DNA from 3 places in the Sessilibacter sp. MAH3 genome. Region 1 is predicted to be linked to each of the others. Evidence: predicted binding sites of a transcription regulator. Region 1 holds the regulator's gene; each other region holds the start of a gene.

Region 1 (3,270 bases):
TCCCTCCAAGCCACATTTAACGCGGCTGGGAGTAAGAATGCTGGAGAGGTCCATAATCAACGGTGGCTGGTTGCTTTCTCTTTATGTTTGAGCAATTGCCGATCTAATTTTACGGCCATTTCATCGATGGCAATATACAGATCGTCAGATTCACTCTCGGCAAATATATCTTTGCCACTTATGTGTACGGAAGCTTCTGCTTTTTGTCTTTGTTTTTCAACCCTTAATACAACATTGATTGTAGTGATTTGCGGGTTGTGCTTGCCGAGTTTTTCAAATTTAGTTTCAACATAATTTCGAATAGAGTCGGTGACTTCGACGTGGTGCCCACTGATGCTAAGAGTCATTGTTATTCCTCATGTCAGAGTTAAGTCATTGATTACACAGGTTTTAAGCCCGTGTAATCGGGTATGAATTAGGGTCGAGATCACCGAGTCATGGTTGGTCAGACCAGTCTTTTACGTTCGTTCGAGGCTGGAATACCCAAGGATTCGCGATATTTCGCAATGGTTCTTCGGGCGACTTGAATGCCTTGATCTGCCAGTAACGCGGTAATTTTGCTGTCGCTTAAGGGTTTGCGAGCGTCTTCTGCGGCAACCAGCTTTTTGATAATGGCACGTATTGCGGTTGAAGAGCATTCGCCGCCATTGTCTGTGCTGACGTGGCTTGAGAAAAAGTATTTTAACTCAAAGATGCCTTGAGGCGTGTGCATGTATTTTTGCGTTGTTACCCGTGAAATTGTCGACTCATGCATGCCTACGTCTTCGGCAATGTCGTGAAGTACTAGAGGTTTCATGGATTCTGGGCCGAAATCTAAAAAGCCCTGTTGTTTTTCAACAATGCAGCTTGCAACCTTCAGTAGAGTCTCGTTGCGGCTTTGTAAACTTTTCAAGAACCAGCGTGCTTCTTGTAAATTATCTCGCAAGAAGGTGTTGTCTTCGCTGCTATCGGCACGCTTTACAAGACTGGCGTAATTGTTGTTGATGCGAATTTTAGGGGCTATTTCTGGGTTCAGCTCTACGATCCAGCGACCTTCTTGCTTGCTCACAAAAACATCGGGAACGATATAGCTGGTATCGCTGCTGCCGATAGTAGCGCCGGGATGAGGTGTTAATTCCTGAATTAAATCGATCGCAACTTTGAGTTCGGGCTCTTTAACGCGACATTTACGCATTAACTGTTTGTAGTCACGACTGCCAAGTAACGCTAGATGCTCTGCAACTACCGCCTTGGCGGTTTCCAGTCCGGGTGTTTCTTTGGCGTATTGATTGAGTTGTACCATCAAACATTCAGACAAATCGACGCTGCAAGAGCCGATAGGATCAAACAGTTGAAGTCGGTGTTGAACCGCAATCACTTCGTCTAGGCTTAGGTCTTCGTCTGTATCTGCGTCTGTATCTGCGTCTTCGTTTAGAGGTTCAGAAGCTTCAAGCTCACCGCTTTCTTGTTCGGCATCTTCGTCATTCTCACGCCAGTCACCGCGTAGGCCGTGAAAAATCTCCTCGATACTGCTTGAGAGCAAACCGCTGGGCTCTACCGAGTCTATGATTGCTAAAGCAATGGTTCGATCGGTTTCTGACATTGGAGTCAGATTCAATTGCCACAGTAAGTATTCTTGAAGGGTCTCGGTGTTGTCGATTTGGCTGTCGAAAAAGCTGTCGTCTCGTTCTACGGCTGATGACGAGGAAGAGTTGCTGCTGCCTTGGTAAATGTCGTCCCACTGGGTATCAACGGGTAAATCCTCGGGAATGTTTTCCTGCCATTCGCCTTCTTGGGCGTCGCCAGAATCGGATTCGGATGCGGTTGCGGTAACTTTTTCTTCGCTGAAGTTGTCGGAAATTTCGTTGGGTTGTTCGCTGTTGTCGCCGGACTCACCGCTATCAAGGTGAGAGTCATCGGATTCGCTAACTTCGAGCATGGGATTAGACTCAAGAGCTTCTTGAATCTCTTGTTGAAGATCGAGCGTTGAGAGTTGTAGCAGGCGAATGGCTTGCTGCAACTGAGGGGTCATCGTTAATTGTTGACCCATTTTTAGCTGTAATGATTGTTTCATAACTTGACACTACTTCCAAAAACGGTGTCAGAATCGGAGCTGATTCTGATCAAGCTTAGTGTCAGTGTAGACTTGAAAGGGGCGTTTTTGCAACAGCTATTAAGCAAAAAATATGCCCAACCTTGAATTCTCTTTAAATAAATGTTTTGAGGGAAAAAATAAAAGAACAGCGAGTGCTTTAGCGGAGGGGATTACTTGTTGATCACTTAACAGTAAGACCAATGTTCGCCTATTTCAACAGCAAGGTAAAGCGGTTTTTTAATGTCGCCTAAAATGTCTTTTGGGTGGTCTTGTAGGCTAAAAAAGAGTCTTTTTTTGGGTCCTTTGATAGGTGTTGAGGCTTTTGTTGTTTTATTGAGGGTCGGTTGAGGTGGCCGCTCAATTTAGAGCTTAAAGCCTTCACCCAAATAAGTGTCTCTGACTTTTTGATTGGATAAAACCGTCTCAGCGTCGCCTTCGGCAATGATAAACCCGCCGCCCACAATATAGGCTTTCTCGCAGATATCTAAGGTCTCGCGAACGTTGTGGTCGGTAATGAGTACGCCAATTCCTCGTGATTGAAGGTGTTCAATAATTTGCTTGATATCACCGACGGATTTTGGGTCCACGCCGGCAAAGGGTTCGTCAAGAAGGATAAAGCGTGGTTCTGTCGCTAGCGCGCGAGCAATTTCGACGCGACGACGTTCACCACCGGATAGGGCGATGCCTTGGCTGTCTTGTACGTGGGTGATGTGAAATTCTTCTAAAAGTTGTTGCGCTCGGTCTTTGCGATCTGTTGCAGATAAATCGGATCGAGTCTCTAAGATTGCTAAAATATTGTCTTTGACCGATAGCTTTCTAAATACCGATGCTTCTTGTGGGAGATAGCCAAGTCCGCGTCTGGCGCGGCCATGCATGGGAAGATTGGTAATGTCTTCGTTGTCGATCCAAACGCTGCCGTGATCGGCTTTAACAATTCCTGCAATCATGTAAAAACACGTGGTCTTTCCCGCACCATTTGGGCCGAGTAAGCCAACAACTTCTCCCGTTGACACAGAAAATGAAACGTCGGATACGATTTGTCTCGATCCGTAGCTTTTGGCCAAATTTTTAGCGCTCAGTCGACTCATAACTCTTAGTGCTGGTAGTGATTAATTGAAAGATTTAACAAGGTTTATTGGTTGGTGTTTGTGGTGTCTTTATTTTGAGGTTGAATAATCAACTTCACTCGATTCTCA
Region 2 (3,270 bases), on a different contig from region 1:
ATGAATCACTTAGATTTAAAACTTTAAACGTAACACGCTTACGAACCTTCTCAGCCAACTGCCATATCTTATCGTCTACCGGTTCAAAGTAACGCTTTAATCGCTGATTGCACAGACCGCGCTCGACTTCACTGCGATCATATTGAGCAAGTTTGCACTGTTCCAAGACTTTATTCGAAATATCCGTCGCAACGATTTCGATCTGACGTTGTGCCCACTGCGGATTTCGTGACAATACTTCTTCTGTGAGCATTGCCAGTGAATAAGGCTCTTGTCCTGTGGAGCACGCTGCCGACCAAATACGAATCTTTCCAGTCGTGTTAGCAAGACGCTCTGGCAAAAATTTGTTCTCAAAAAAATCAAATGGATAAGAGTCACGAAACCAGAATGTCTCGTTGGTGGTCATAGCGTCAATAACTTCACGCTTGAGTTTGCTGTCTGCACCGTACTCAAGCTTCTTAATTAAATCTCGGGTAGAGTTTAATTTATACTCTTCAAGTATTTTTCGAAGTCTAATACCAATTAAATAATGTTTGTTTTCTTTTAAATGAATACCGCAAATTTTCTCCAAGAACTCGCAGAAATTCGCAAGTTCTGCAGGAGAATCAAAAAGCGTATCACTGGATATGGTTTTACTATCAACGCTTTTCGATCCACTTCCGTCTTGGCCAGATAATATATTCAAATTGAGGCCCCACATACAAAGGTGGAAAACAAATTGTAGGTATTGGAAATTCGTTTTCTAAAAATTATAAGAAACTCCAAATTATTCAGAGTTTTCATCGACTCAAAATACGTCGTTAATACAAGAAATACTGAGTCATTGAAATGGTATAGAAGCTGGAAATAATATTGTCAATTTCTAACCTCTGATTAAATCATAAAAGAGATAATCAGAGGTTGTCATGGTATTTTCCAGCAAAATACTTTCAGTTATTCCTCGTCTTCAATATTAACCAGACTTTCACCGGTCATTTCCAGAACTCGACTATTAACATGTCTGGCGAGATCATCGGGGTTGAATTTTGCCAAAAAGCTGTCCGCACCGACCTTTTTCACCATTGCTTGGTTAAACACACCGCTGAGTGATGTATGTAAAACGATATGCAATTTCGAAAGTGCCGGATTAGCACGCACCTCTGCGGTAAACGTGTAACCGTCCATTTCTGGCATTTCGATATCTGAAATGACAAGAATGAGTTCCTGCTCGACATTTTTACCGGCTTCCACCAGACCTTCTAAATATTCCAGAGCCTCTCGACCATCTTTTTTGAGTGTTGTTTTGATACCCATTTGTTCAATAACACGTTGAATTTGCTTACGTGCAATGGTTGAATCATCAACAATCAAAACATGTTTCTGAACAACTCGCTCTGCAATACCGTCTTCAATAACATCGCTACTGATTTCTTCAGATAATGGATTAACTTCTGCCAAAATCTTTTCAACATCGATAATCTCGACTAACTGATTTTCGATTTCGGTGACCGCAGTAAGATAGTTTTCTCGCCCCGCACCGCGTGGTGGCGGATGGATAGACTCCCAATTGATATTAACAATGCGTTCCACCGCCGCAACCAAGAATCCTTGTGTCGAACGATTGTATTCGGTGATGATTACGAAACAATTGGTAATATCATCTAATTCCGTTCGACCAATTGCGAGATTCATATCCATAATGGAAATTGTTCCACCACGTATATGAGCCACACCTCTTACAATATGGTTACGATTAGGTATTTCGTTTAATGGCGGACACTGCAACACTTCTTTAACTTTAAAAACGTTAATTCCGTAAATTTGCTTGCCCTTTAAACGAAACAGCAGTAACTCCAGCCTGTTTTGGCCCACAAGTTGGGTTCGCTGGTTAACCGTGTCTAAAACACCTGCCATGAGAGTCCTCTCAGGTATACCAAATCTTAAATGGTTTGCCTAATTTGTTGTAAATCGTACGGCATAGAGATTGCTCGTAAGAACAAAAACTAAATTACCTATGATTTGTTGACATTTTATCGACACAAGTAGCTAAAACTTTAAATCTCAAAATGAAAAACAAACTCATAATGAGAATAGGATAAAAATGACAAAGCGTCTTGAGATGAAAGAAAAAACTTTTTTTAATGGCCTTAAAGAAAGATCTTTATTCATAAAGCCCAGAACTATTATAGCGTTGGTGTTTTTTATTGCTTTTTTACAGGCTAAACATTCATTGGCAAATGAGGAATATCAGAATTTACAAATATTAAGTCAAATAGCCTACAAGGAAATTGTGGAAAAGATTTCCAACCAACAGGATTTTGACAAAATCGTTGTTAACGTTAATGCGCCAGATAATCGACTTAAATTATCACCTTGTTCGTCAAATTTAGATGCCAAATTTCCGACGGATTTTGTCTCCAAACGTCTTACCGTACAATTAAGCTGTTCTTCGCCACAATCATGGTCAATTTATTTAATTGCCGAAATCGCGTTATATAAGAAAATTGTTGTATTTAGTGATCATCTCTCCAAAGGAAAATTAATTCAAGAAAGCGATTTAAAAATAGATTTGGTTGACATCAGTGATATCAGAGAAAGCTATTACAAAGAGATTACCCCTGTGATAGGTAAAGAATTAAAGAGAAACATCAAAAGTGGTGACATTGTTAGAGATGCCCTATTGGATATGCCGCAAGTTATCAAACGCGGACAAATTGTTAATCTGATGGCTACATCATCTGTAATCTCTGTTGAAACAACAGGTACGGCCTTATCGGATGGGCGTATTGGGGAGATTATTCGTGTAAAAAATAACCGAAGTGATCGTATTGTCTCGGGTACAGTGCAATCAAATGGCGATGTGTATATCAACCTTTAAGACTTAAAAACAATGATTAGTCTTAAAGAATCACAAAAAAAATCGTTAAGAATCATAAAGATAGACCCTATTACACAGCGAGACTCAATCAGCCAAACATAGAAACCCCAAAAATCGAGCTCGTTTAAACAAAATAGCCGCTATAACAGAAAGTTATCCAGAATAAAACTCAAGGAAACTCAGATTAACCCAGAGTTTCCCGCACACAAGGATGTGTTGCCAATTTAAAGAGCTGTAAGTGATTGAAATTGTGAAGAAATTGGAGATCACAGTTTCAATTTCTGTCATCTGACTAATTCACGGATGAGTTAGTCACATGCCCCTAAAGACCAACACTAAAAGAAAAAATTTAAAAAACCATTAAAGGTTATCAAGACTTGGCCGAAACCAAGTACATGATCAAATTATCTGGG
Region 3 (3,270 bases), on a different contig from region 1:
GATAACACCGTCAAGACCGGCCATCAACAATGCTGCGAACGCCAAGTATGGGTTAGCGGTAGAGTCTGGGAAGCGAGTCTCGATACGACGACCTTTGGTGCTAGCAACGTAAGGAATACGAATAGAAGCAGAGCGGTTACGTGCAGAGTAAGCAAGGATCACTGGAGCTTCGTAGCCTGGAACCAAACGCTTGTAAGAGTTGGTAGAAGCGTTACAGAAAGCGTTCAATGCTTTAGCGTGCTTGATGATACCGCCGATGTAGAAAAGAGCAGTTTCAGAAAGGCCTGCGTAGGTATCGCCAGCGAATTGGTTCACGCCATCTTTAACGAAAGATTGGTGAACGTGCATGCCGCTACCGTTGTCGCCAACAAGTGGCTTAGGCATGAAGGTCGCAGTTTTGCCATAAGCAGCAGCAACGTTGTGTACGGCATACTTAAGGATTTGAACTTCGTCAGCTTTCTTGGTTAGGGTGTTGGCGCCAACGCCGATTTCACACTGACCAGCAGTACCTACTTCGTGGTGGTGAACTTCGATCACCAAGCCCATAGCTTCTGCAGCGTTACACATTGCACCACGGATGTCGTGTAGTGAATCTACTGGAGGAACTGGGAAGTAACCACCTTTAACGCCTGGACGGTGACCCATGTTACCATCGATCATTTCGCGACCAGATTCCCAAGCGGCTTCTTCAGAGCTGATTTTGTAGAAAGCGCCAGACATGTCTGCGCCCCACTTGATGTCATCAAAGATGAAGAATTCTGGTTCTGGACCAAAGAAAGCGGTGTCACCTAAACCAGTAGACTTCAAGTATTCTTCGGCGCGCATTGCAATAGAGCGTGGGTCACGGTTGTAACCTTCGCCAGTTGAAGGCTCAACGATGTTGCAGCGGATAACAACAGTTGCTTCGTCAGTGAACGGATCAAGGAAGCTAGTGCTATCGTCCGGCATCAAAATCATGTCAGACTCGTTAATGCCTTTCCAGCCGGCGATAGAAGAACCGTCGAACATTTTACCTTCGGTAAAGAAGTCGTCTTTAACTTCAAATGAAGGAATAGTTACGTGTTGTTCTTTACCTTTGGTGTCGGTGAAGCGTAGGTCAACCCACTTAACTTCGTTGTCTTTTATTAAGTTCAGAGTCTGCTCTGACATGTTTCCTCCAAAATGGCTGCGCCAGAATAGGTGTGAAGAGTTCATAGGCTGAATTAGCGCATTTAGCCCAATGCTCGTGGTTGATAAACTGCTCTTGGATGTGCACAAAATCAACCGGCTGGTTATTAGTGCATCATTATGAAGCAATCAATATGCCATAGATTTTATCAAAGCTGAACATTATTAAGATGCCGCAGCCATTGACTTGGCAGATAGAGATAGAAGTTATATCAAACAATATTATGCTTAATTTTGGTGCCGCGGCATCAATGTGGTGCGCTAGAGACTTAAGCATAGTTTCCGAGGCTGCCTATGCTACATGTCATTGGCTTCCGTTGGAATGTGTGTAAATCAATTCATTGCCTTATAATTGTCAAATTCTGATCTTTTTGCATTCGATGCGAGCGGTACATGCATTTCATAGTTAAATTATTCCCCGAAATAACCATAAAAAGCGCCCCGGTGCGCAAACGATTTACTCGCCAGTTGCAAAATAACTTGCGAACACTGATTCGTCGTCACGATGGCGGAGCACGTGTTACCCGAGATTGGGAGAAAATCGATGTCTATTGTGACTCCGACAACGAATCGCTGAATCTTGCTGTGAAGCAAATTTTAGCCTCAACACCCGGTGTTGCGTTTTTTTACGAGGTGTCTGCATTTACTTATCAAACGATGCACGATATTTACGAGCGTACCGCGGAGGTTTGGCTAGATACTTTGGCTGGCAAGACCTTCTGTGTGCGCGTAAAGCGCAGCGGTAAGCACGATTTCACCTCCATCGATGTGGAGCGATACGTCGGTGGTGGTCTGAATCAATATTCTGAAGCTGCGGGTGTGAGATTAAAAGATCCAGACATCACGGTTAATCTCGAAATTAAAAACGACACTGTGTATGTGGTGCGTGATCGAAAGTCTGGTCTTGGTGGTTTTCCTTTGGGCACGCAAGACCCTGTTTTGTCTTTGATATCCGGCGGTTTCGATTCCACCGTCGCCAGTTACCTAACGATCAAGCGCGGCCTAAAAACCCATTATTGTTTTTTCAATTTGGGTGGCCGTGATCACGAGCTAGGTTGCAAAGAGGTCGCATATTACCTTTGGAATCGTTTCGGAGCCTCGCATCGAGTTAGGTTTGTCACTGTGCCTTTTGAAGAAGTGGTTGGCGAGATTCTAGAAAACGTATCTCAGGGAAATATGGGCGTTATTCTGAAACGCATGATGTTGCGAGCAGCATCTGTTGTTGCCGAGCATCAAGGTATTGAAGCGCTTGTGACCGGAGAGAGTGTCGCGCAGGTTTCGTCTCAAACCTTGGCTAATTTGACCATGATTGATCGGGTCACAGACACCTTAGTGCTGCGTCCTTTAATTACCATGGATAAAGGCGACATTATTAATATTGCTCGTCAGATCGGCGCCGAAGGGTTTGCTGCGAGTATGCCGGAATACTGCGGAGTGATTTCTAAGCGGCCAACGACTCGTGCTCACGCCGACAAGATTAAGGCCGATGAAGAGAATTTTGACTTTGAGGTGCTGGAACGAGCAATAAACAAAGCTAAAGTTGAGTCAATTGACGAGGTTATGAATGTCAGTGATGAAGACTTGCTCGTCGATGAGTTTTCTTATTTACCGACCGATAGTGTGGTCATTGATATTCGTCATCCCGATGAGGTTGAAAAATCGCCGCTTGCGGTGGAGGCTGGGCGCAGTCTCGTGATTCCATTTTATGCGTTGGCCAAAGAGGTTGATCAGTTGCCCAAGGCTCAATATCTTCTGTATTGCGATCAGGGCGTTATGAGTCGCCTTCATGCCAGCCACTTGCTGAATTCTGGAGCCGGGAATTTCGGTGTATATCGTCCAAAATCATAAGTGTTAGGCGCGGGTCGCGGCGCTCTTTTGGCGGTGACCTCGCTTAAACAAATCGTATTTGTCGTTTTTATTTGTTTTCAGTTGTTCTTGAAGAAGGTCTTAATTTTCACTGGTTTGTGCCTGTTGGTCTAAACTTTAAACAGAGCCATTTTGTGGAAGTAGCCTTTGGAAAAGTCTGATACTCGTCATAATCACCTGCTTATTACCATACTCATCACTTTGTTGGTGTTTGCTTCGGTGGGTTTTACGACTTTG

What was found. Region 1 encodes sigma-54, which starts transcription at its own class of promoters, with help from an activator protein. Its sites were predicted from a motif close to TGGCACANNNNTTGCNNT; they were not measured.
Region 2: a site for sigma-54 is predicted at 1,953-1,970, ahead of flgA (flagellar basal body P-ring formation chaperone FlgA). Genes of this name have one in related genera too.
Region 3: a site for sigma-54 is predicted at 1,290-1,307, ahead of glnA (glutamate--ammonia ligase). Genes of this name have one in related genera too.

Annotation. Positions count from the first base shown of each region.
Region 1 covers NZ_BAAGIE010000008.1:72,572-75,841, reverse strand. Annotated here, with positions in the region: gene ptsN (PTS IIA-like nitrogen regulatory protein PtsN) at 1-54, opposite strand, end outside; gene hpf (ribosome hibernation-promoting factor, HPF/YfiA family) at 57-347, opposite strand; gene ACYQ2C_RS06840 (RNA polymerase factor sigma-54) at 446-2,053, opposite strand; gene lptB (LPS export ABC transporter ATP-binding protein) at 2,437-3,162, opposite strand; gene lptA (lipopolysaccharide transport periplasmic protein LptA) at 3,207-3,270, opposite strand, start outside.
Region 2 covers NZ_BAAGIE010000053.1:468-3,737, reverse strand. Annotated here, with positions in the region: gene ACYQ2C_RS18285 (CheR family methyltransferase) at 1-628, opposite strand, end outside; partial or broken gene ACYQ2C_RS18280 (hypothetical protein) at 567-746, shown strand; gene ACYQ2C_RS18275 (chemotaxis protein CheV) at 934-1,893, opposite strand; gene flgA (flagellar basal body P-ring formation chaperone FlgA) at 2,081-2,857, shown strand.
Region 3 covers NZ_BAAGIE010000006.1:123,723-126,992, reverse strand. Annotated here, with positions in the region: gene glnA (glutamate--ammonia ligase) at 1-1,149, opposite strand, end outside; gene thiI (tRNA uracil 4-sulfurtransferase ThiI) at 1,561-3,015, shown strand; gene ACYQ2C_RS05590 (hypothetical protein) at 3,181-3,270, shown strand, end outside.